3 regions of the Paenibacillus sp. FSL H8-0168 genome follow, and region 1 is predicted to be linked to each of the others. Evidence: riboswitches for the same ligand, from Rfam matches in the RefSeq annotation. Region 1 holds a riboswitch; each other region holds the start of a gene.
The links. A riboswitch is a leader RNA that binds a small molecule or an ion and turns the genes downstream of it on or off. The one in region 1 is predicted to bind thiamine pyrophosphate.
Positions count from the first base shown of each region.

Region 2: another riboswitch for thiamine pyrophosphate. It lies ahead of MHI21_RS14145 (thiamine phosphate synthase); the one in region 1 lies ahead of MHI21_RS02400 (ABC transporter substrate-binding protein).
Region 3: another riboswitch for thiamine pyrophosphate. It lies ahead of MHI21_RS04865 (ECF transporter S component); the one in region 1 lies ahead of MHI21_RS02400 (ABC transporter substrate-binding protein).

Region 1 covers NZ_CP151948.1:518,012-526,191, reverse strand. The annotation lists gene MHI21_RS02415 (EAL domain-containing protein) at 1-983, opposite strand, end outside; gene MHI21_RS02410 (bifunctional 2',3'-cyclic-nucleotide 2'-phosphodiesterase/3'-nucleotidase) at 1,259-3,361, opposite strand; gene MHI21_RS02405 (pyridoxamine 5'-phosphate oxidase family protein) at 3,582-4,016, opposite strand; TPP riboswitch at 4,287-4,396, shown strand; gene MHI21_RS02400 (ABC transporter substrate-binding protein) at 4,588-5,631, shown strand; gene MHI21_RS02395 (hypothetical protein) at 5,639-5,821, opposite strand; gene MHI21_RS02390 (MTH1187 family thiamine-binding protein) at 6,133-6,426, shown strand; gene MHI21_RS02385 (ABC transporter permease) at 6,423-7,199, shown strand; gene MHI21_RS02380 (ABC transporter ATP-binding protein) at 7,244-8,180, shown strand, end outside.
Region 2 covers NZ_CP151948.1:3,206,256-3,214,435, reverse strand. The annotation lists gene MHI21_RS14150 (ABC-F family ATP-binding cassette domain-containing protein) at 1-1,476, shown strand, start outside; TPP riboswitch at 1,570-1,678, shown strand; gene MHI21_RS14145 (thiamine phosphate synthase) at 1,943-2,536, shown strand; gene thiO (glycine oxidase ThiO) at 2,601-3,749, shown strand; gene thiS (sulfur carrier protein ThiS) at 3,746-3,949, shown strand; gene MHI21_RS14130 (thiazole synthase) at 3,952-4,719, shown strand; gene MHI21_RS14125 (thiazole biosynthesis adenylyltransferase ThiF) at 4,716-5,777, shown strand; gene MHI21_RS14120 (response regulator transcription factor) at 5,919-6,611, shown strand; gene MHI21_RS14115 (C40 family peptidase) at 6,676-7,173, opposite strand; gene MHI21_RS14110 (thiamine diphosphokinase) at 7,454-8,095, opposite strand.
Region 3 covers NZ_CP151948.1:1,059,372-1,067,551, reverse strand. The annotation lists gene MHI21_RS04890 (MetQ/NlpA family ABC transporter substrate-binding protein) at 1-607, opposite strand, end outside; gene MHI21_RS04885 (methionine ABC transporter permease) at 885-1,556, opposite strand; gene MHI21_RS04880 (ATP-binding cassette domain-containing protein) at 1,549-2,274, opposite strand; gene MHI21_RS04875 (energy-coupling factor transporter transmembrane component T) at 2,414-3,205, opposite strand; gene MHI21_RS04870 (ABC transporter ATP-binding protein) at 3,180-4,631, opposite strand; gene MHI21_RS04865 (ECF transporter S component) at 4,631-5,227, opposite strand; TPP riboswitch at 5,476-5,587, opposite strand; gene MHI21_RS04860 (TatD family hydrolase) at 5,631-6,428, opposite strand; gene MHI21_RS04855 (polynucleotide kinase-phosphatase) at 6,449-8,180, opposite strand, start outside.

The sequences.
Region 1 (8,180 bases):
ACACCTGCTTCACGGCAAAATTCAAAATCCTCCATCTGCTCTACGCCTTCAGCCAACACTTGGCCTCCAAAACGAAAAGCCGATTCTACAATCCCTGTAATTTGCCGCTTCTGATCACTGTTACTATGACAGCCGTCAATTATACTGCGGTCAATTTTAACATAATCCGGCTGAAGGCAATTCATAAGCTCTGTCGTAGAATAACCTGCCCCCACATCGTCCAGGGCTACCGAAACTCCTCGATTGCGATATTGATCAAAGATATGATGCAAAAAATTAAGGTCGTCTATTTCTTCCGTTTCTACGACCTCAAATACAAAATCCTTCGTATTCATGGATAACTGATCAATCGTCTCAAAGGTGTGATTCAAGCAATAAGCCGGATTATAAATGGTCGAAGGGAGAAAGTTAATAAAACGTTTAATTCCCGCCGGAAGGCATGTTGCACTTTTTTCAATAGCGGAAATACGAGCCGAGCGATCCAGATGAGCATGCAAACCAGCTTCACGGGCGATTTCAAACAGTCGGAAAGGCTGAAAAGGTCTCTCCGCATGTGACGGACGCAGTAAAAATTCAAACCCGATAATATCCAGCTTATGGTCAACAATAGGTTGCATATGGCTGGAAAAACTTTGATCCTTAATGATATTCACGATATCCGGATGTTGCAGTCTGGCTTGCAATTGACTAAATAAAAGCCAGTCCTCATATCCTTCGACATGATGCAAGCCGGTCACCACAATTTGCATATGGTTCAAGTATTCCTGCGGCAGACGAGCCAGTCCGTTAACCAGCTGTTCCAGCTCTGAACGGCTGTCATAGCGAAACTCTATGCCACCCTCACGCTCATGTTCCTGCTTCATTTGTTCCGATAGCATACCCAAACCATCTAATGCTGGAGTAAGCGACACCCTGGAATGCCTAATTCTGAGAAATCCTTGATCCTTAATAGGTAATATGATGCTGCAATTGCTGCATGTCATAATGGTCCTCCTCGGAACAATTTTCCGGTTTTTTCACCATTATATCACAAATAACTAGAACAAAAGTACTATATAACTACGTGTTTTTACAAAAAACTAGCTTATTCTTAACGACAACTTAGGACTTAAGTATATATTCGACAAAAACAGAAAACTTTTTGCACTCATGATAAATTCGGGGGCTGTTGTTTTTGACATTAAAAAAAGCAGCAAATCTCTTGGTTAAAGAGACTTGCTGCTTCACTCTGATATTGATTAAAAACTAAAGTTCGAAGTTATTTGGACGCCTTTGGCTTCGTTGTTTTAGCTGGTTTAACAGTCGCGGGTTTGGTCGTTTTAACAGCAGGCTTTGCTGTTGCTTTCGCGGGAGCCACAGCTTCCTTTACAGGAGTCGTTGCTGCACTAGGCTTAGCGCCAGCTTTTAAGCTGTATTTGGCAAAGCCGTCTGCCGCGCTGCTCAAGAATGAAATTTGTTGATTTCCTGCCAGCACGTCTTTGGCATCAGGAGAGGACTCGAAAGTAACCTTTGCCTGACCAAAAGGAGCAATAGACCAATTGCCATCCGCCGATGGATTAATCGTTCCGTTCGTACGGATATAGTCAACAATGACCTGGCGACTTTCATCCGGTGCTGCCATCACAATTCGTTTGCCATCTGGGTTGGCCAGTTTGGATGAGGAAGCACGATAGTTATTGGTGGCCACGATAAATTTCTGTGCAGGATCTATCGCTTTTCCATTGTATTGCAGATCCTTGATACGATGAGCTGAAGAATCAATAATAGTTCCCTTGGCATCATATCGTGCAGGCTGAGTTACATCAATCTGGTAATTCACACCGTCAATGACATCAAAATTGTAGGTTGGGAAATCTTTGTTGATCAGCGATTGCTCCTCAGTTTGCTTTGGATCAATGCGGTTGAACTGACCCGCAGACCACTCCAGCCATTCCTGAATTTCAGCACCGGTCACTTCTACAGCATGAACCGTGTTCGGATACACATACAGGTCGGACACATTTTTAATCGCTACCGTACCTTCAGGAATGTTGGTGTAATACTCGGCTCCGTTTCGACCGCCGGCCTTGAATGGAGCGCCTGCCGACAATACGGGAAGTTTTTCGTATTCAGTTCCTTTAAGATGGTTTTGAACATACCATTTCTGTGCATTCGTCACAATTTGAATAGAGGGGTCGTCCTGCACTAATGCAAAATAGCTGGTAATCGGTGCAGTCGTTGTTCCAACAGGTTGACGAATATAATCCAGCGTTCCTTGATGCTCTTCTTTAATCGCATCAACCAGTTTAAAATCAGGAATAAACTGCGTAGCCTGATTGGTGGTACTCACAACCGGACGCACTTGAGACTGAGAGTTGGTTACGTTCCACTCACGGTTTTTCTTTTCCAGGCTCAGATCAATAATGCCCAGATCCTTGCCCCATGAAGAAGCTTCTACTGCTGGTACGCCATTAATGGTTCCTTTATCCAGATCTACCCCGCTCATATCTTTAAAATCTGGACCTGGGAAAGATTTGTGAGCATGCCCAAACAGAATCGCGTTAATTCCGTCCACCTTGCTCAAATATTTAACGGCATTCTCCATCATTGGCGTTTGCGGCACATCTTCATAGCCTGTATGTGCAAGCACGACAATAATGTCAGCCCCTTCTGTTTTCATTTGAGGAATAAACTTTTTGGCTGTTTCCACAATATCCTTTGTAACGACCTTATCCTTTAAATTGGCTTCATCCCACTGCATAATTTGAGGTGTGACCAAGCCGATGACACCCACTCTGAGTGTATGCTCTTCGCCCTTCTCATCCATTACTGTTTTATCAAGAATCTGATAAGGGGTAAAATAATTTTTAGTAGCTTGGCCCTCTTTATCAACATAAACGTTCGCATTTACATAAGGAAAATCAGCTCCCTTGAGCGACTTCTCCAGAAAGTCGAGACCGTAGTTGAATTCATGGTTGCCCACTGTAGCTGCATCATAGCCCATCAAATTCATCATCTTGTAGACCGGATGGACACCGCCTTCTTTCTCAAAGGTTTTGTTTCTGGCCATATAATCGCCTAATGGGTTGCCCTGCAGCAAATCACCGTTATCGAACAGCATACTGTTTCTTGTTTCACTACGTGCCTTCTGGATCAAACTGGCTGTACTAACCAAGCCATATTCGTTGGTTTCTTTGTCCGAATAGTAATCATAGTTCATCAGCGACGCATGAATATCCGTTGTTTCCATGATCCGCAAATTCACCGTAGCGCTATCGCGAGAATCGCTAGCTGCCCAGGATGGAGCGGCCGAAAACACCAGCATGCTACAAGCTACAACGGCTGCTGTAAACCCTTTAAACCAATTTTTACGAAATAACAAAATATACCCCTCCTCATTAAGGTGTATGCCTCATATACATACTTTTGCACATATATGTAAGCCTTGAACCCACCATTTCTATTTTAATCCAACGCCACGCAAAAGAGTAGTCATTTACTTAAATTATTTATGAAAAAATAATTAATTTTCTCAAAAATAAAAAACCAGCAAACCTCCTAAAAAACTCGGAGATTCACTGGTTTATCCATTTATATTCTCATTATTTATTCCACACTTGGCGCTCCGTTTGCTGACCCACATACTCAATGCGAGTCGGATTCACGTCCAGAATGACATAATCGGGATCATCCGGTCCGGAAAACCATTCCTTCAAGGAATCGTTCCACACTTGTTTGCGGAGCCCCTCATCAGCTGTAATCTGGACAGTAGCCTCCACTTCTACGACTTCCTTTGTACCGCCAACTTCATAACCCAGCAGCAGATAAGCATTCGGATTATCCTTTAGCTCATCCACTTTATGCGTTTTGCGATCTGTCGCCAGATGAATGTTCATTCCATCGTTAAAAAGGGCCATATAGCGTACTTTCGGTTTGCCACCCTCTACCGTACCTAACGAGCAAAATTTGTTGTTATCCAAAGCCTTCACAATGGCTTGTTCTAGTTGGCTGCGATCCAATGTTTCCGTTTTACCCACAGTACAACAACTCCTTTTCACGAATTAGAATTCTCTACGGCCATGCCATTGGGCACCAGCCCATCTGAACCTACCTGCGCAGCTGTTCTGAAAATAACATGACCCGATCAGATCGGATTGATGCATGCTCATTTTCAGATCAAAGCTCACAGTAAAAGTGTACCCTGTCGTTCGGCAAATGAACCGTCATCTCTTCCTCCATGCTGGACAGACCCGCATTCAAGGCATATAATCGTCGTAGTAAACCCGAATAAATGAACCCATTAAACCATACAATGCCAGGGGTGCTGGAATCGGCCGGCTGAGAGTGTGTCCCAAGACACTGACCCTTACAACCTGATCTGGGTAATGCCAGCGTAGGAATGCTTAAGCAAGATGTGCCTTTTTTACATAGGACCATCCCTTACTTTGGTATATACAAGCGCAAGCGTCCCGGAACCTCGGGGCGCTTTTTTGTTGAAGATTAAGTTGTTGGAAAGATCGCGTCCGACAGATGTTATTTTTATGAAAATGGGGAACCTAAGCTGTCTGATTGGACGGATAACGGGTAATTAAAGGAGAGAACACAACGATGAAGCGCATGAAAATGTTAAGCCTGGGACTGATCAGTCTGTGGCTCATGGCCCTGACCCTGACCGCTTGCGGTGGAAGTCCCTCCACATCCCAAGAAGCGGCTCCCGCTACCAACACTCAAACGTCTACTCCGGCAGAGGAGCTCAAAGATGTTAAAGTCGTGCTCGACTGGACACCCAATACGAATCATACGGGACTCTATGTTGCCAAGGACAAAGGATTTTACGAAAAAGCGGGTTTGAATGTTCAAATTATTCAACCTGGTTCAGGCGGAGCCGATCAAATGGTTGCCTCTAATGCTGCACCTTTTGGTATCAGCTACCAAGAAGGCATCACACAGGCTCGTACGCAAGGCGTGCCGCTTGTATCCATCGCTGCAGTGATTCAGCATAATACCTCAGGCTTCGCAGCCCCGGTAGATCGCGGAATTAAGAGCCCGAAAGATTTTGAAGGTAAAAAATACGGCGGTTGGGGCTCTCCCGTAGAAGAAGCGGTCATGAAATCCATCATGGATTCAGACAAAGGCGATGTGAGCAAAGTGAAGATCGTCAACATGGGCAATGCAGACTATTTTACAGCCGTGAAGCGGGATATCGACTTTGCCTGGATTTTCTACGCATGGACCGGAATTGAGGCCCAGCTTCGAGGTGAGCCATTGGATATGCTGTATGTAAAAGATTATTCCAAAAGCCTCGATTACTATACACCTGTAATTGTGAGCAACGAACAGACAATAAAAAATGATCCAGAACTGGTCAAAGCGTTCATGGACGCTACCGCACAAGGCTATGAATACACTATCGCCCATCCAGAAGAAGCCGCGCACATCTTAGGCAAAGCTGTACCGGAGCTGGATAAAAAACTGGTACTTGCCAGCCAAAAATGGCTAAGCCCGCGTTATCAAGACGATGCCGCGCAATGGGGTGTGCAAAAAGCGGAGGTATGGCAAAACTATTCGGACTGGATGTACGAACGCAAGCTGCTCAGCAAGCCTTTGGAAGTGGATAAAGCCTTCACAAACGACTTCTTGCCCAAGCGCTGATCATTTGTTAAAACGCAAAATAAGACCGAACTAAAGAAGTGAACGAAGCGCCACTACGCAGTCGGATGGTGCCTCCCATCGCTGTTGTACCCAGATTTCTTTTATGAATATCCAGAAGTTGAAATCTGGGTACAAAGGCGAATGTTAACGCTTGTACAGCACCATTCCGCCCACTTCGTTCTCGTTCCACTTGGTTTATTCTTTAGTCTCATAGTGTCTAAGCGCAAAAGCAGGTACGCTTATGTGAGAAAAATACAAAATACCGTACAACCTGGCTTTAAAAATAAGGTGCTTTTAAGGCAGTTGGCAGCGTAGCGGTTCATTTGAATCTGGAGAAGCGAAGCGTTCGCCTTTGCCGTTGGATTTTTACCTTTAAAATTTAATTCAAAGAATCCCAAGGCAACAGCGATCGTAAGATCAAATGAAACGCGAAGCGGTCTCCCCCGCCTTAAACCAATTTATTTTCCTATAACTTAAACAATAAAGGACAGGTGAATTTTCATGGCTAACACACTGCTCAGTATTCAAGTAATCCCTAAAACTCCTAATAACGAGGACTCTTACCCGTATGTAGATAAGGCGATTGAGGTCATTCAGCGCTCCGGCGTCAAACATCAGGTGAATCCATTGGATACGACCATGGAGGGCGAGCTCGACGAGTTGCTGAAAGTGGTTAAAGAAATGCACGAGGCTTTGACGGAAGCGGGCAGTCCCAGCGTCATTTCACAGATCAAAATCGCACATAACCCACAAGGCATCAGCATGAACAAGCTGACCGAGAAATATCGCCCATGAATCCGAAAGGCAAGAACGCATCCTGGTGGAAAAGCGTATGGCCGCCCCTTGTGGCGGTCCTCTTCTTTTTAACGGCCTGGCAGGGGGCGGTTTCCTATTTACATATTGAATCCTGGCTACTGCCAGCTCCATCTCTAATCGTACAAGAGGGCATGGGGCAATCGGCGTTGCTTGGAGCCCATACATGGGCTACGATTCGTCTGACACTTGCGGGATTCGCAATAGGGACAGCAACGGGACTGTTGATCGCCATCGTTCTTCATACCATTCCTTTTCTCAAATCTGCTCTATACCCGCTCTTGATCCTTAGCCAAAACATTCCGATCATCGCTCTGGGTCCGCTGCTCATGGTGTGGTTTGGTTTTGGCGTGCTGCCCAAGCTCATGGTCATTACCTTAGTATGCTTTTTTCCCGTGGCTGTAGCGGCCATGGACGGGCTGACTCGAACAGACCGTACGATGATGAACTATATGCGGATGTCGGGTGCAAGCCGCATGTCTATTTTTATGAAGCTGGAGCTGCCACATTCCCTGCCGCAAGTCTTTTCTGGCGTTAAAATTGCTGCTACCTACAGTGTGATGGGCGCGATCATTGCCGAATGGATCGGAGCTAGTGAAGGAATTGGGTATTATATGCTGCTGCAAAAATCGGCCTATCGCACGGACCTCATTTTTGCTGCCATCGGCATTATTGTCGCACTCAGCTTACTCATGTTTGTGGTTATTTTACTACTGGAGAAATGGTTGGTTCGCTGGAAACCCGATCGAGAGTAGCTTCCTCCTTGAATTAAATACAGCAAAGAAAGGACGTGGCGCGTATGAGTCTGCATCCAATTGACTTATCATCACACAACGTGGCTAATGAACAACGAGCCGGGGAACAACAGAGTCCTTCAACTGCTCCTCCTGCTTTGGAATTGGACGGGATCAGCCTTGCCTTCCGCGAAAAGCGAAGCTTACTGCCCGTTCTGCAGGATGTATCCCTCACAGTCAATCCAGGAGAATTCGTTTCCCTCATCGGTCCGTCAGGCAGCGGCAAAAGCACGCTATTTCACATCATCGGCGGGCTACTCAAACCACAGCAGGGACGTATCCGTATGCACGGACGGGACATGACTGGTGAACGTGGGCATATCAGCTATATGCCGCAGCAGCCCGCCCTTTTCCCGTGGCGCACCACGCTGGACAACGTACTGCTTGGGCAGGAAAATGCTCCACGTAAAACTACAGCAGTCCCCCCTCAGTACACCAGTGAACACGAGCGTCGCAAAGAAGCCTTGCAATGGCTCGAACAGGTTGGACTTGGTAAATTCGCCAAGGCGTATCCACATACGCTGTCTGGTGGAATGCAACAGCGCGCAGCCTTTCTACGAGCACTACTCAGCCCGCAGGAATTAATGCTGCTGGATGAGCCGTTCAGCGCACTCGATGCGCTGACACGTGCAGACATGCAGCAATGGTTATTACGCATGTGGGAGAAGAACCGCCGTTCTGTGCTGTTTATTACCCACAGCATTGAAGAAGCGCTGCTGCTCTCCGACCGCATCTATGTGCTGTCGGCGCGACCTGCTTCGGTGGTGCATGTCGTAGATGTCCCTTTTCCCCGCCCGCGTAGGGAAGAAATCACCCTCGATCCGCTCTTTATTGAATGGAAGCGGACCATGACCAGCTGGATGCGCGAGGAAAAGTACAAACTGGACGCCAACATGGAAAATGCTCAGAGCGTCCACAAGAATATCCCGGAAGATGGATTGA
Region 2 (8,180 bases), 2.7 Mb from region 1:
CTTGCGGGGGAACGTGTAGGTTTGGTAGGAGCTAATGGTGTTGGTAAATCGACACTCATGAACATTCTCACTGGAAAATTGCTTAAGGATGAGGGTAAAGTGGAATGGACTCCACGTGTACGTTACGGTTATCTGGATCAGCACACCAAGCTGACACCGGGCAAAACGGTACGTGATGTATTAAAAGACGCTTTTCTTCCTTTGTTGGAATTGGAAAAGGAAATGATGCAGATTACTGACAAAATGGGGGATGCTTCTCCTGAAGAGTTGGAAGTGTTGCTGGAACAGATGGGTGAAATTCAGGAGCAACTGGATATGGGGGATTTTTACCTCATTGATGTGAAGGTTGAAGAAATGGCGAATGGACTAGGTCTGTCGGCCATAGGACTGGATCGGGATGTATCTGCACTTAGTGGCGGGCAACGGACAAAGGTGCTTCTTGCTAAGTTGCTGTTGGAAAAACCGAATGTCCTGCTCTTGGATGAGCCTACCAACTATTTGGATGTAGAGCATATTGAATGGCTTACGCGCTATTTGAAGGATTATCCCTATGCTTTTATTCTTATTTCACATGATACTGAGTTTATGAACCAGGTCGTTAATGTTATTTACCATCTTGAATTTGCCAAGATGACCCGTTATTCAGCTAACTATGAAAAGTTTCTTGAAATGGCGGATCTGAACAAAGCTCAGCATATTGATGCTTATGAGAAGCAACAGGACTTTATTAAGAAACAGGAAGATTTTATTCAGCGTAATAAAGCGCGTGCTTCTACCTCAGGCCGAGCAAAGAGCCGTGAAAAGCAGCTTGATCGGATCGAACGTATTGATAAGCCTGAAGAAGCCGCAAAACCAACCTTTCAATTCAAAGAGGCACGTGCAAGCGGAAAGACGGTATTTGAGGGTATTGATTTTGAGATTGGTTATACACATGCCCTTTTGCCTAAAATGTCCATGACGATTGAACGTGGCGAAAAAATTGCAATTGTTGGCTACAACGGTGTCGGTAAATCGACATTGCTCAAAACCATATTGGGAAAAATTCCGCCAATCAGTGGAAAAACCTATCAAGGTGATTTTTTGCAGCCCGCTTATTTTGAGCAGGAAGTAAAGGCAGAGAAAATTACACCGATTGACGACGTGTGGAATGAATTTCCGCATTTGAACCAGCATGAAGTACGAGCGCATTTGGCGCGCTGCGGTTTGAAAAATGAGCATATCACACGTCCGCTATCTGCGCTTAGTGGTGGAGAACAGGCTAAAGTCCGTCTTTGCAAACTGTTAATGCGTGAAAGCAACTGGGTATTGTTCGATGAGCCTACCAACCACTTGGATGTTAAAGCAAAGGATGAGCTGAAACGTGCCTTGAAGGAATACAAAGGGACGGTATTGCTTGTATCTCACGAACCGGACTTTTACGAGGATTGGGTAACCAAAACGTGGAATGTGGAAGAGTGGTCAAGTAAAGTTAACTAAAATCAGTTAAATCCAGTTCTGCATATTTCACACGAAGTGGGGTTTGCAGAATTAGGAAAATATGCTAAGCTATCTATAGCTTATACAATAAAATAGTCACACTAGGGGAGCCGCCCATGCGGCTGAGACGGAATAAATGGATTTCGGACCCTTTGCACCTGATCTGGGTTATGCCAGCGTAGGGAAGTGAGCGCCGTACAAACAAGGCAACACCATCTTTATTTTGTTTGTGCGTGGGACGATACACGTATACGGATATCATGGTCCGTTCGATTATTGGACGTTCGTTAAACCACTTCCTTGGGGAAGTGGTTTTTTTGCGTTTCGTTCATTTTAAGTTGTTCGAGCTTCCGTAGACGGATTCACATACAATCCCCTTTCATTACTGCTGGTAGACGTGGCTGCTAAGCTTAAATCCTTTAATCCAATGTGAGGTGAAGACAAAATCGAATTACACGCAATTTCGATGGAAAAGGGCACTATTGCACAAGCCGCCCGAGTGGCTGCTATGATTTGTCCGTATGTTCATTATGTACACGCACGTTTAAAACAGAATGGTGCCTCTGCATTGCTTTCTTTGACTCGCAGCATGGTGGAGCAGGAAGTTCCTTTGCAACAAATTGTAGTAAATGATCGTGTGGATGTAGCTTTACTTACTTTGGTTGGAACCGTCCAGCTACCAGCTAATGGATTACCTGTTGTGGATGTGAAAGGCCTACTTTCAAAGAGTACACGCTGTGGAGTGTCTGTGCATTCCTTGGAGGAGGCGCAGACTGCCGAGCAGGCAGGAGCAGACTATGTACTTTATGGTCACGTATATGAGACCCATTGTAAGCCCGGTATTGTACCGCGGGGTTTAGCTCAGCTTGAACATATTTGCAGGCTGTCGAACATTCCGGTGATCGCGCTGGGCGGCATACAACCGCACCATATCCCGGAGCTTTATATGGCCGGAGCAAGCGGAATTGCGGTGATGTCTGGTATATGGGAGGCTGAGTCGCCCGTTGCAGCTGCGATGGAATATAGGCGAATGGCAGATCTTGTAGTTCACAGCCTGTAGCGAGAAAACGAGAGTAGAGGCAAGCTGAAAGCAGAATGGTTTATGGAGAGGAGACACGGAACAAATGCTAAAGATACACACAGAGGCAAGAGCGATAGGACATGCTGAATGCTTGGTCATAGGTGGAGGTGTCATCGGCAGTTCCATTGCTTATCATGTGGCCAAGGAGGGAAGAAGTACGATCATGCTGGAACGATTGATCCCGGGTGAGGGAGCCTCAGGAGCAGCGGTTGGAATGCTGGCAGCGGAAAGTGAAGAGTTCACCGACTCTGAGCTGGCACGATTTGCTCGCAGAAGTCGAGATGCATTCCCTGAGCTTGTCTGTGATCTGGAGCGTTTGTCGGGTATTTCGGTGGAATTCCGTACAGAAGGATTTGTGACCCCTTTCCGTACGGAAACTGAAGGCCAAAAACGCTGGAAAGCTGCTAAAACGCGAGAGTATGATTGTCCTATCTGGTGGGATGCGAGGGAATTGGCCCGACGAATTCCAGGTTTGGATGAACAAGCGATCGGAGCAATATATCGTTCAAAGGAGACACAAGTGGCTCCTGTCCAGCTTTGTCGTGCTTATGCAGGTGCTGCTGCGGTGCTGGGAGCAACGGTATGGTCTGGTACACGGGCAGAGCAACTGGTCATACAGGATGGTCGAGTTTGCGGTGTCCGAACAGATAGCGGCTTTTTTTCCTGCGATCAGGTCATTATTGCTGGAGGCTTGGATAGCATGAAATTACTGGCGCAGGTTGGGTTTGAATATCCACTTTATCCGGTCAAGGGCGAAGCAGTAGCGGTCTCCTTGAAGGATCACCCATTAGAATACACCATTTATGCTGATGATATTTACCTCGTGCCTAAACAGAATAACGAGCTTTGGATTGGGGCAACGAGCCTTCCGCATCAATATGACGAACAAGTGACCGTAGGAGGCTTGAAGGGCTTGCTGGCACGTGCCTCTGCCTGGCTGCCGCGCGTCCGTGAAGCTTCTTTTATACGCACTTGGGCGGGCTTACGTCCGCAGGCTGCATCAGGTTACCCTTTTATAGGCACTGTTCCTGAGGTCGAGGGCGTATATGCTGCAGTCGGGCATTATCGCAACGGTGTCCTGCTGAGTGATGCTACCGGGCGTGCGATGGCAGCTATGCTTAGCGGGGCTGGTGCAGCAGAACTTGGGATAAGTAGTTTTTCTTCTGAGCTCCTCAAGGAGAAAAGCTTATGAAGCTGACGATTAACGGCCAGAGCATGACCTTTTCTAATCGAATCACTCATGTGAATCAATTGCTACATGAGCTTGATGTAAAGGTGAAAACCGTAGTGGTGGAGCTGAATCGGCATATATTGAGCCGTGAAGATCATGATGAAGCGGTACTGAAGGATGGAGATTGCCTAGAGATTGTACATTTTGTGGGAGGCGGTTGATTATGTTAACCATTGGAAAAGCATCTTTTACCTCGAGGTTGTTGTTGGGAACAGGAAAATTCTCTGATCTGGATATCCAATCCCAAGCCGTAGAGGCTGCTGAGACGGAAATATTGACGTTTGCTGTACGGAGATTGAACTTGGAGGAACGGGATAAGCAGCATTTTCTCGATATGCTGGATTTGAGCCGGTATACACTTCTTCCCAACACAGCAGGGGCTACAACAGCAGAGGAGGCGATTCGTATTGCCAAATTGGCAAAAGCCTCCGGCCTGTGCGATATGATTAAGGTGGAAGTCATTGGGGATAGCAAGACACTGCTCCCTGACCCTTTTGAAACGTTGAAAGCTAGTGATAAGCTGTTAGAAGAAGGCTTTATCGTGCTGCCCTACATATCGGACGATGTGATTCTAGCAAAGAGGCTACAAGAGCTTGGAGTACACGCCGTTATGCCTGGAGCTTCACCGATTGGTACAGGACATGGTTTGCTCAATCCGTTTTCATTAGAGCTAATTATTGAACAGGCGGAGGTTCCGGTTATTGTCGATGCGGGTATTCGCTCACCCGGTGACGCGGCAATGGCGATGCAGTTAGGGGCAGATGCTGTTTTGTTGAACACAGCCGTATCAGGAGCGAAGGACCCAGTAAAAATGGCCGAGGCCATGAAACTGGCTGTTCGTGCTGGAAGGTATGGTTTTGAGGCGGGGATGATTCCTGTAAAACGTTACGCTTCAGCAAGCAGTCCGACAGAAGGTATGGTTCAGGCATGAAGGTAACTGACAAATCCGGTGTAGGAGAAACACATCCAAGTGACCGTTATTCCAGACAGGAAAGATTCGCGCCCTTTGGACCGACAGGACAACGCCGGCTTGCTTCTTCCCACGTACTAATCATAGGTGCCGGAGCGTTAGGTACAGGTATTGCGGAAACGCTCGTTCGTGGGGGCGTAGGTACAGTGAGCCTCGTAGACCGGGATTATGTGGAATGGAGCAATTTGCAGCGCCAGCAGCTTTTTCAGGAAAGTGATGCTGCGCAAAGATATCCCAAAGCAGTAGCTGCTCAGCGAAGATTAAAGGATATTAATTCTGAAACGGTTATACACGGACATGTACTGGATGTTGGGGTGGAAGAGTTGGAAGAGTTGATCCAGGGGGTAGATCTCATGATGGATGCAACCGATAATTTCGATACCCGACTTCTTATGAACGACATGGCACTCAAGCATCGGATACCTTGGATTTATGGGGGATGTGTGGGCAGCTATGGTGTAACCTATACCATCTTACCGGGTCAAACGCCTTGTCTTCACTGTCTGCTGGGAACTGTACCGTTTGGTGGGGAAACCTGTGATACCGCCGGGATTATTCCGCAGGCCGTACAGATGGTCACGGCTAACCAAACTACGGAAGCTTTCAAACTTCTTGGTGGATATCCAGAAGATTTGAGAGGAAAGCTGCTTTCGTTTGATTTGTGGAACAATGAGTATGTTACGATAGCAGTAGATAGTCTTAAAAAGGAGAATTGTCCTTCTTGCGGCAACCAACCGACGTATCCCTACTTGTCGGCCTCTCATCGGCAGAAGACAGATGTTTTGTGCGGTAGGGATACCGTTCAAATTAGACCAGCAAACCCGACACATCTGAATCTTGCAGAAATAGCAGATAGATTTGCTTCTTTGGGAGAAGGAAAAGTAGAGCAGAATCCGTTTTTGGTTTCCTTTAGTACAAGCGAGTATCGCTTGGTTGTTTTTGCAGATGGCAGAGCGTTGATCCATGGGACAAAGGACGTGGCAAAAGCAAGAAGTCTGTATCATCGCTATTTGGGTTAAACCATGAAAGCAGAAAGCCATTCTTTTGGAGAATGATTTTCTGCTTTTTTGTTACAATAATATTAATATGCTTTAATGGCTTATAACAAACTTGTTCGTATCCAATATGTAATGCTATATCCAAAACAGGTGGGTGAAAAGATGAGCCCGTTAATTTTACTTGTGGATGTAAATGAAGCGTCTGCCGTATTTGTTCATCCATTGGAGCAGGCAGGTTATCAGGTGATTCATGTTAGCAATACGACAGATGCAAGCTCTTATGTAGCCCATAATCCTGTGGATTTGTTACTACTCAATATAGGAGATGAACCGACGGATTCACATGGCTTACTTCGCACATTGCAGCAATACCATCCTCATGTCCCGCTATTTGTTATGACTTCATCAGATGAGGAGGACCATATTGTTTCCTGCTTTGAACAAGGAGCACATGATGTGATCGTCCTGCCCTTTTATCCTAGAGTTTTTCAGGCTAGAGTGGCTAATTTATTACGGATTTTTGGTATTGAACGTGATGTGAAAAGGGCAATCGAGGCGGGTGATTTACATATAGACAATGCAAGCAGAATGGTGAGCAGAGGGGAACAAAAGCTGGAATTAACTCCGAAAGAATTTGATCTTTTGCTTCATCTGGCGATACATCTTAACCAAGTTTGTAGCAGACAGCAAATTCTGAAGGATGTTTGGAAACATGATTATATCGTTGATACGAACGTAGTAGACGTCTATATCAGACATTTGAGGGTTAAAGTAGATAAAGGATATAAGTTTAAAATGATCCGTACGGAACGAGGAATTGGCTATTCACTCAGAACACCAACCGTATCAGAATAGCATAAGGCATATAAAAAAAGCCGGAACTTTCGTCCCGGCTCGCTATTTCATAATGAGTTTCATACTACAGCACGCGGCGTGCTTTAATGTATGTTCTTTTCCAGTTGCCGGAGTTCAAATCGGAGATGGTCACGCCAGGTCCGCCGTAAGTGTGTAAAATTTTACCCCCGCCCATATAGACTGCTACGTGGGTAATGTTGCGTCCTGTGGCACGGCTACCGCTTGAAAAGAACACTAAGTCACCTTTTTTCAAATTGGACTTGGATACGGCATGTCCGACTTTAGACTGTTGAACAGAAGTACGTGGCAAATCCACTCCGTATTTCTTGAATATGTGCTTCATGAAAGAAGAACAGTCAAAATTACGTGTAGTGCTCGTGGAAGCTCCAAACTTATAAGGAGTTCCCATATATTTTTCACCGTAGTTAATTACTTTTTGGCCTACTGAAGTAGTAGTGGCAGCTTGTGCCGTATTTGTTCCCTCAATTGCAAAAGTACCAAAGCCGATAGTGGCTGCGACCCCTGCTATAATTACCTTTTTTATGATTTTCTGCATATTCATGTTGTAAGTACCTCCAGAAATTGATTTGTGCAATATTTTGCTGAGTTGCTAACTAACTGACAGCGTTGAGTATAACAGTTTTGAAACCGCCTAATAGTTGGAAAAGAACTCTCAAATGCTTGAGGGACAAGACTTACACAGCGATTATTAAAAAACGATTAAAAATTACAATTTGTAAAAAATATATCGATTCATAGATCTCTATAAACGGAAAAACCCTTGTTAATCAAGGGTTTTGAGTGAAAGAACAATCTGAACAATGGTTACAACAATGTCATAATTAATCCTTGCTTTGAATAACGAGTAGTAGACCGCTTTTGATGGAAATCGTACCTTTTGAAGCCGTTAGCTTATTACTGACAGCACGCGATTGTCCCATTTTGAGGGTGGCATTATGTAGCGGATACATAAATCCTTCCAGTTGTATACCTGTTACTTCGGAAGTCATAGGAAGCAGCGATGTATATGTATAGCCCATAGGCTGGATCTCAAGCGTTGATCCGGTGAGCTCAATATAATTATGTGCGTCCATAATAGCGCAGCTAATATGATGCTGCATTGCGCGTACCAATATTTGAACATTAGCTAATGTGTGATCCATCCGGGTGCCAGTCACACCAAGCAACAATACATGATCTACGTGCTCGTCCATAGCGATTTCCAAAGCAAGCTCAGTATCTGTTAAGTCTTTAAGTACTGGATCACACGCAATCATACGTTGGCTTGCTAATTCTACCTTTTCTTTTTCCTCTGGTGTGATCGAATCAAAATCTCCTACAGAGACATGTGGTGTAATACCGTGTTCGATCAGGAAAAGAGCACCTTTATCTGCACCTATAATAAAATCATCGGGTTGTATTTGATGTAAATCTTCTTCATTAAGACGACCGCCTGAAAATACAATCGCTCGTTTTTTTGTCATAATCAACATCCTTTCTTTCTGATACGATCCTATATATACCATCGTTTTTAAGTATACCGCGTTAAATATGGCTTGCACAATTTTG
Region 3 (8,180 bases), 540 kb from region 1:
GCATCAACAAATCCACTTCTTTAAACACAAATTTTTTCTTATTTTCAATAATATCAGCCTGTGTAGCATTATAGCCTACGCCTTCTTTAAGCTTGATCAAACCGTTTTGCTCCATCATTACTAAAGAACGTCCAGTATTGGCCGGGTCATTGGCAATGGCAATAGTCGCACCTTCGGGCAGGTCTTTAACGTTCTTGTATTTTTTGGAGTACGCGCCGTAAATGGCGTTGTAAATAGGTTTTATCGCCACCAAATCAGACTTGTTGCTTTCATTATATTGTTGCATAAAAGGAGCATGCTGAAAGAAGTTAGCATCTACTTCCCGGCTTGCCAATGCGTTGTTCGGTTGGATATTGTCTGAAAGCACGACGATTTCCAGATTGACTCCGTCCTGTTTAAGCAGCGGCTTCACGATATCCAGCACATCTGTCATCGGTGGGATTAGCGTTGCTACTTTCAGGGTCACTTCTTTTTGGGAATTTGCTTCTTTAGACTGTGTTTCTGGAGCAGCCTGCTTTTGACCACCGCATCCAGCAACCAGTAGTATAACGACAGCAAATAGTGTAAGTAATTTCAAGTTCGTTTTCATGTTGTTTTTCCGACTCATTTGATGAGGAACCTCCAAGTAAATTGTGATTAGGAAGATAAAAAATGAGTTACAGTGGGAGCCGCAGCCGCTTCACGTGCAGATTGTTCTTCTGATCGCTGTTGAAATGGGATTCTCTCTGATTTGTAACACAATTTATAGGTTAGAATCCCGTTTCAAAGGCGAACGCTGACGCTTCTCCAGAACAATTCTGCCCGCTCCGCTTTTGAGGTACTGTAAAGTCATTTTTATTTCCCATAGTGAGTTGTGCAAGTATAGTGAAAGTTACAATTCCACCTTACCGCTTGTCGATCCGGCGGGATATGGTGCTTCCGGTGAACTGGATCGTTTGTACGAAAATAATCATGACAACGATGGTGAACGCCATCAAGCCTGTTTCAAAACGCTGGTAACCGTAGCGGATGGCAAAATCACCTACCCCGCCGCCGCCCACAATGCCCATCACCGTGGAGTAGGAGATGAAGCTAATGGTGGACGTGGTCAAACCCAGTACAAGCCCGGAACGAGCCTCCACGTACAGAAATTTAAAAATAAGCTGGAGGGTGGATGCCCCCATAGAAGTAGCGGCTTCAATTACACCTTTGGGCACCTCGAGCAATGATTGCTCCACCAGCCTCGAATAATAGGCGATGGCCACCACTGACAAGGGAACCGTTGCAGCCATCGTGCCCAGCGCCGTCCCTACGACCAGACGTGTAAATGGAATCATAAACACGACGAGCAGCAAAAATGGGAATGAGCGGATAACATTGACCACACTATTCAATAGGGTGAACAGCAGTCGATTTTCATATTTTTGCCCTTTACCACACAAATACAAAATCGTTCCTGCCGGAAGCCCTAACAGTACAGCTGCTGCGATAGAAATCCCCACCATGATAAACGTCTCTCCGATGGCTTTCCATATCTCAGACTGATATTGCGCAATGATGCTCAGCATTTCATTCATCAGCTTCACCTGCTCCCGCTGTTGAATCTACCGCAGTGTCAGCTACACGCTGCGTTGAAAGCAGCTTCCCATCCCGCATTTCTGATACACGGGTACAAATATTGCGTACCACGTCCATATCGTGCGTTACGATTACAATGGTAACTCCCAGTTCCCGGTTGATCTCCCGTAACACGCCCAGAATATCCGCGGTCGTCTGCGGATCAAGCGCCGAGGTCGGCTCATCACACAGCAGCACCGCAGGTCGATTCGCCAGCGCTCTGGCTATCGCCACACGTTGCTTTTGGCCTCCGCTCAGTTGTGCCGGATACTGTTCTGCTTTATCAGCTAAACCGACGAATTGCAGGCATTCGCGCACACGTTCCGCTCTCTCTTTTTTCGCGACACCTGCCAGCTCCAACGACATTGCCACATTTCCACTGACCGTCCGATTGTGAACAAGATGATAATGCTGAAAAATCATCCCTATCGATCGCCGCGCTTCACGGAGACGTTTTTCCGGCATGCGAGTCAAATCTTCCCCGTTTACAACCACGTTTCCCTCATCCGGCCTTTCCAATACATTCATCAACCGGAGCAACGTAGACTTACCGGCACCGCTGGCACCTATGATACCGTGAATTTCCCCCTCCTCCACTTGAAGGGACACGGATTGAACCGCATGAAATTGGCCGCTTGAGGTGGTATAATGCTTGCTTACCTGATGCAGCGTAATCATGAAACTTGGCCTCCTGATGATCCATTTCTGCGGGAAAATGTAATAAGCCCGCCAGCCCGGGCGGGTCTGTACGAGCCGTCAATTCCCATTGCATTAATATACCACAGAGCAGAAAACGGGCAAAGCATTTTGACAACAATTAACGTACATCCCATACCCCTACATAAGGAAAGCGGATACCGAATCCCCAAGCCAGCGTAAGTATTACCACAAAACAGAAAATAAATAAAATATCTACAGCCGAATAGCCAATCGCATAATAATACGTGCGCTTGGTTTCATTAGCAAAACCCTTGGCTTCCATGGCAATAGCAATTCGCTGCGCACGCCGGATACTTTGAGCGAGCAGCGGAATCGCATATCTGCGGAGTGTGGCATACATATTCCATTTGGACACATGCTGATGTAAACCTCGAATACGGTGTGCTTGTCTCAATGCCTGGAATTCCTCCACCATCATGGGCATCAACCGCATGGCTGCCAAAAAGCTGTACGCATACTTCGGAGAGAGCCTCCATTGCTGCATCAGTGAATAAAAAAGGTCCACCGGACGAGTCGTTAAACCAAACAGCAACCCTACCGCAGCCATACTCAGCGCACGAAAGCCCAGATGCATGCCTCGGTAAAAACTTTCCTGCGTCACATGGATCAAGCCCCATGACCACCAGGTCGTCACCCCTTTGCCGAACATCATCATGCCCGTTGAAGTTGAAATAAACACCAATATAAAGGGAGAACCGTACAGCAGCAGCCTCTTCCATGGATGGCCTGACCAGACAAGCAGCAACAGCATAGAACACGCAACATTAAACATGACATTCGGATCATGAATGACTATAACGACCACAAACAGTATGGAAAACATAACGAGCTTTAAGCCCGGATTCACGCGATGCAGCCATGTTTTATGATGGGGAAAGGTCAGGTTCATACTGTAGTGCCCCTTTCTGAATCCGCCATATATCGGTACAATATCGACGAACAATTTCCGGGTCATGCGTGACCATCACAATGGCCGTGCCTGCCGCTCTCAACTGCTCCAACATATCCAGCATGACAAAGGTATTACGCGCATCCTGACCAAAAGTCGGCTCATCCAGCAGCAGCACTTCCGGCTCACGGATCATGGCCGTAGCAATACTCAACCGCCTTTTTTGGCCTAACGAAAGCTGATACGGATGACGCTCGTCCAGCCGCTCCAATCCGAACTGTACGAGCATCCGATCCACCCGCTCCCGGCACTGTTCAGCACTAAACAAGCTCTTGGGTAACGAATACTCTAGTTCCTTTCGTACGGTATGCGCTACGAATTGCAGCTCGGGATTTTGAAATGCGAACCCGATACGCTCTGCCAGTTGTTCTGTACTGCCTGCCTCAATTCCGCGCACGCTATAACGTCCCTGTGTGCGAAGTAAGCGCATCATGGAGAGCAGCAGCGAGCTTTTGCCAGCCCCGTTTTCACCGACCACGCCAATCCAGTCGCCAGGCTTCACCTGCGCATGCTCCACATAAATCACTGAACTTAAACCGCGGAGACCACTAAAATGTTCCAGCTCCAGCAAATCAATCCCCGCACCGTTCTGTTGTGTCACTGATTCACTCCAACGTGGCGAAGACGATTCATTCCATACTCCCGGGTACCACACGCCGTACTCAGACAATGCCTGCCGATGCACATGAAATACTTCTTCTGCCCTTCCATCCGCAATGATCTCCCCTTGAGCAGAAAGCACCACAATCCGATCCACATCATGGACGATTTCATTAATTTTATGCTCTACGATCACCAGCGTTTGGTCTACCGAAATGTTGCGAATGGTGTCCCAAACCTGTGTGGTGCCTTCCTCGTCCAACAAAGCCGTGGGCTCATCCAGAAAAAGCACTTCTGGCTCCATAGCCAGCACAGACGCAATCGCCAGACGCTGCTTCATTCCCTGTGACATGTTGCCAATGGGCATGTGTATATCATCCGTCGATAGACCAACCTGTATCAGCAGCTCGCGAATACGGGATTGCATCTGTTCCCGGGGAATCTGATTATTTTCCAACACAAAAGCCAGTTCCTCGTCTGCATATGACATACAGAACTGCGTATCAGGATCTTGAAATACAATACCTGAGACACTTGGGATTACAGCAGCATCGCATTTCATGGGCACTTCTATCGTGCGTGGAATCAGACCGCTTAACACTTGGAGCAGTGTTGATTTACCGCATCCACTCGGTCCCAGTAGCAGCAGCTTTTCCCCCTTGTGGACAGACAAAGACATATTGTGAAAAAGCAGCTCTTGCTCACCGGGGAATTTCAACCGTAGACGGGTGATCGAAGCCACCACATCTTCGGTTGCCCGGCTCATCAATCCAGCCCCTTATAATCTTGTTCCGTTGCAGGTCTCAAACTTCGTGTAACTCCGGTTACCTCCAATGCCTTAGCCAGATAGAACGCGAATACCCCGGCAATCACAATACTGCCAATCATCCGAAATCCAATATACAAAACATAGTTCCAGGTCGAAAGCTGATCAATATACCCGTAGCTGAAGTCTAAAATCAGAGAAGCGACAGCCGCCCCAGCCGCAGCTAGCGAAGCAACCCATAGGTTTGCGTTTCGATACAGAAAAGCCGCAAAAAACAGCTCCGCTCCCAAGCCTTGCAGCAGGCCATAGTACAAGGTGGACATGCCCCATTCGCTTCCCAAAAAAGCGCTGACCGTTGCCGCTGCCACCTCTGCCAAAATCGCAACACCCGGCTTGCGAATGATGAGATAAGCAAACGTGCCTGCCATAAACCACATGCCATACATCAGTTGCTCGGCGTGTAGACCAAATGGTTTCATCAAATCATAGGCAGGTCCCCATATTTTGTAGACCAACCCGAACACAACAGATATCACAATCGTGACCAAAATATCAGTCAGCTTCAACCCTTTGGACGCTCTTACAGCAGTATTCATTATTGCGTGCTCCCCTTTTTCCTTATAATTGGCCTCTTGGCCATAAAAAAAGCTTGTCTGGAGCTGAATCTCCAGGCAAGCTTTATGCGCAGTAAAAGGTGAAGCACCATACAAAACATCATTCGTCGATATGCCTTATATAACCAGTAGTCTAAGCTACTACACTGATACCAAGCCAAAGTCAGGGTCAAGGTAAAATGCTAGGACATACATTGAATCTATCGACAACCGCAAAACAAGCGGCATTCCTGTATAGTGTTCTTGGTTTCTCTACGCTGGCATTACCCAGATCAGATTTCACGGTCAGTGGCAAGGGCCACCCTCTCAGCCTGACTTTCTCAAGCTCCCGACAATGCTCTTTTAATTCACTATAATATATACCACATCTATGGCTTTGACAATCCTATAATCCGAAGAAACGTTTGGCTGTCTCCGTCGTCGCGATTTCGATCTCCATCATGCTTCGACCTGTACATTCGGCAACCGTAGCAGCAATATGAGCGAGATACACGGGCTCATTACGCCCTTCTTTGGGCTTCACGGGCAAATTACGCGGGGTCAAAAATGGAGCATCCGTTTCAATCATCAGACGGTCCAAGGGAATATCTCTGACCAGTTCACGCAGATGTTTGCCACGCCGTTCGTCGCAAATCCAGCCGGTGATCCCGATATACAGTCCCATTTCTACATACGTATGCAATTCCTGTTCAGTGCCAGTAAAACAATGCACTACCGCTTTATCGACAAGCCCTTGATACTCCCGAAGCATAGCGACAAGGTCCTCATGTGCATCTCGTTCATGCAGAAATAACGGCATATTCAGCTCACACGCCAGTTGGATTTGCTCCCCAAACCATCGACGCTGCACATCACGTGGCGAAAAATCACGGTTATAGTCCAATCCGCATTCCCCTATGGATACGACCTGCGGCTGACCCGCCAGCTGGCGGAGCTGCTGAATCGTGTCTGCGCTGCAGTCTTTGGCATCATGGGGATGCACGCCAGCTGTCGCATACAGCTTGCCCGGATAACGTGCTGCATACTGAGAAGCCTCCCGACTGCTGCGGACACTGGTCCCGGTAATAATCAGCGGTGAAATCCCTACAGCCGCGGCTCTCTCTACCACCTGTTCCCGATCTGCATGAAACGAACGGTGCATCAAGTTCACACCAATATCAATTAACGGTGTACCCCTTTCCATCTCAATCCCTCCTTCGCAAACTACAATCTCGGATCAATCGGCTCCGATTCCAGCGATAGCGCGGCAAGGACGCATTCATGAATACGATCTACCGTATCCTTGCGGACAAAACGTTCCACGCCTTCCATACCAAGCGCTCCTTCCATCAGGGCATGACGCTCCTTTTTGTTCGTTCGACGCTGCTTCAGACGCTTTAAATTCTCAGGGGCAAGATAATCCATACCGTAAATGATGTGCAAATACTTCCGGCCTCTCACCTTGATTGCAGGCTGAATCATCTTGTCCCGATTTTTCATCAAAAAGCGTTCCGGCTTGATCACAATCCCTTCATGACCATCCTCTGTCATCTCGTTCCACCAGCGAATGACCTCTTCCTCGCTTGCTTCGTCCGTGATGACACGATACTCTGTCTCCATAAACAGGGAAGACAGCCCAGCCAGCTCCCGGTTTTGCTCCATATGCCAAGTATGAGAATGGTCGAAAAAAGTCTTTCCGCTGTGTGCTAGCGTATGAAACGGTGCGATACGAATTTCATCCAGACCGTCCACATCCCAGCAATATTTTTGAAAAGCCTCTTGAAAGGTTACGGCATTCGCGTACTTCTGCTCCATTTCCTCCAACCAGTCTCCAACCTCTCGGCCTGCAACCTCTGCCTGCTTCAGCTTGTCTACCAGCTTACTGCGATCCAGCAGAGCTGCCTCCCCCACATGTGCATACTGTGCAGCAATCAGTTCCCGAGCCTTGAGATTCCACGGTACAATTTCCGCATCCAGCAACACAAAATCCGTCTGGTTCCGATCAAAATATCCAGCAGTCCGTAGATCCACATTCAGCTTCTCCAGCACTTGCTTCCCAAGGCTTTGTTCAAAGAAGGCTCTCCCACTCCGACTGTAGATCGTGCCCAATGTCGGGTACCCCACATATTGAACAGCAGCCTGTTCGTTTTTGAATAATAGTAGAATCGCTCGGCTACCCATATGTTTTTTCTCGGCCACCATCGTTTGTACTCCTTGCCCGCGATAATAAGCCAGCGCCTCACGTGGATGCTCCAGATATCCTTCCTCTGCAGACACCGCTGGAGCAGGACTCATGGTTGGTGGAATATACACCAGCTCCTCCATGGGTACAGTCACATGTGACACGGTATCTATAGCGGATTTGATCCATTCTCCTTGCACGCGCACTTCGCCATACGATTCCGTCAACACACTATAGCCGGCGATGAGCTTGCGTAAATTCGGCGGGGAAAACCGTTTTCTCTGCCACCGGACAAGTGGGCTATCGGGATCATTCGCATAATTCTCATGTGCCGGAACGCTGACAAATTCCTTTTCTGGATAACGATAAGCGGTCAGCATACCGCCAAATACCACACCCTGATCAATATTCACCGTCTGGTTCACAAGGGTAGGCTGCGGTCTCGGATCATGTCCCCATACTACTATTTCTCCTGATTCATGGTCTACGAACCAATCCTTACGGATCGGTTTTCCGTTCGCATCCTGCCCCTCCGTATCTCCATAGCGGCAATAATCAGAAATACGTGACGACTGTTTGCCAATAAAATGATCCTTAATCCCGGCATGAGCCACGACCACGTGTCGCAATCCATTTCTGCCAAAAATAAGATGAGAGGGTGCATGTAGCAGAAAATCCCTCAGCTCGCTTCTAAGCTGTTCCGCCGCTGCTTTGCCCGCTTTTTGTTCATACTGGGCCAGTTCCTCTGCAAATCGTTCATCCCCATGACTGAGA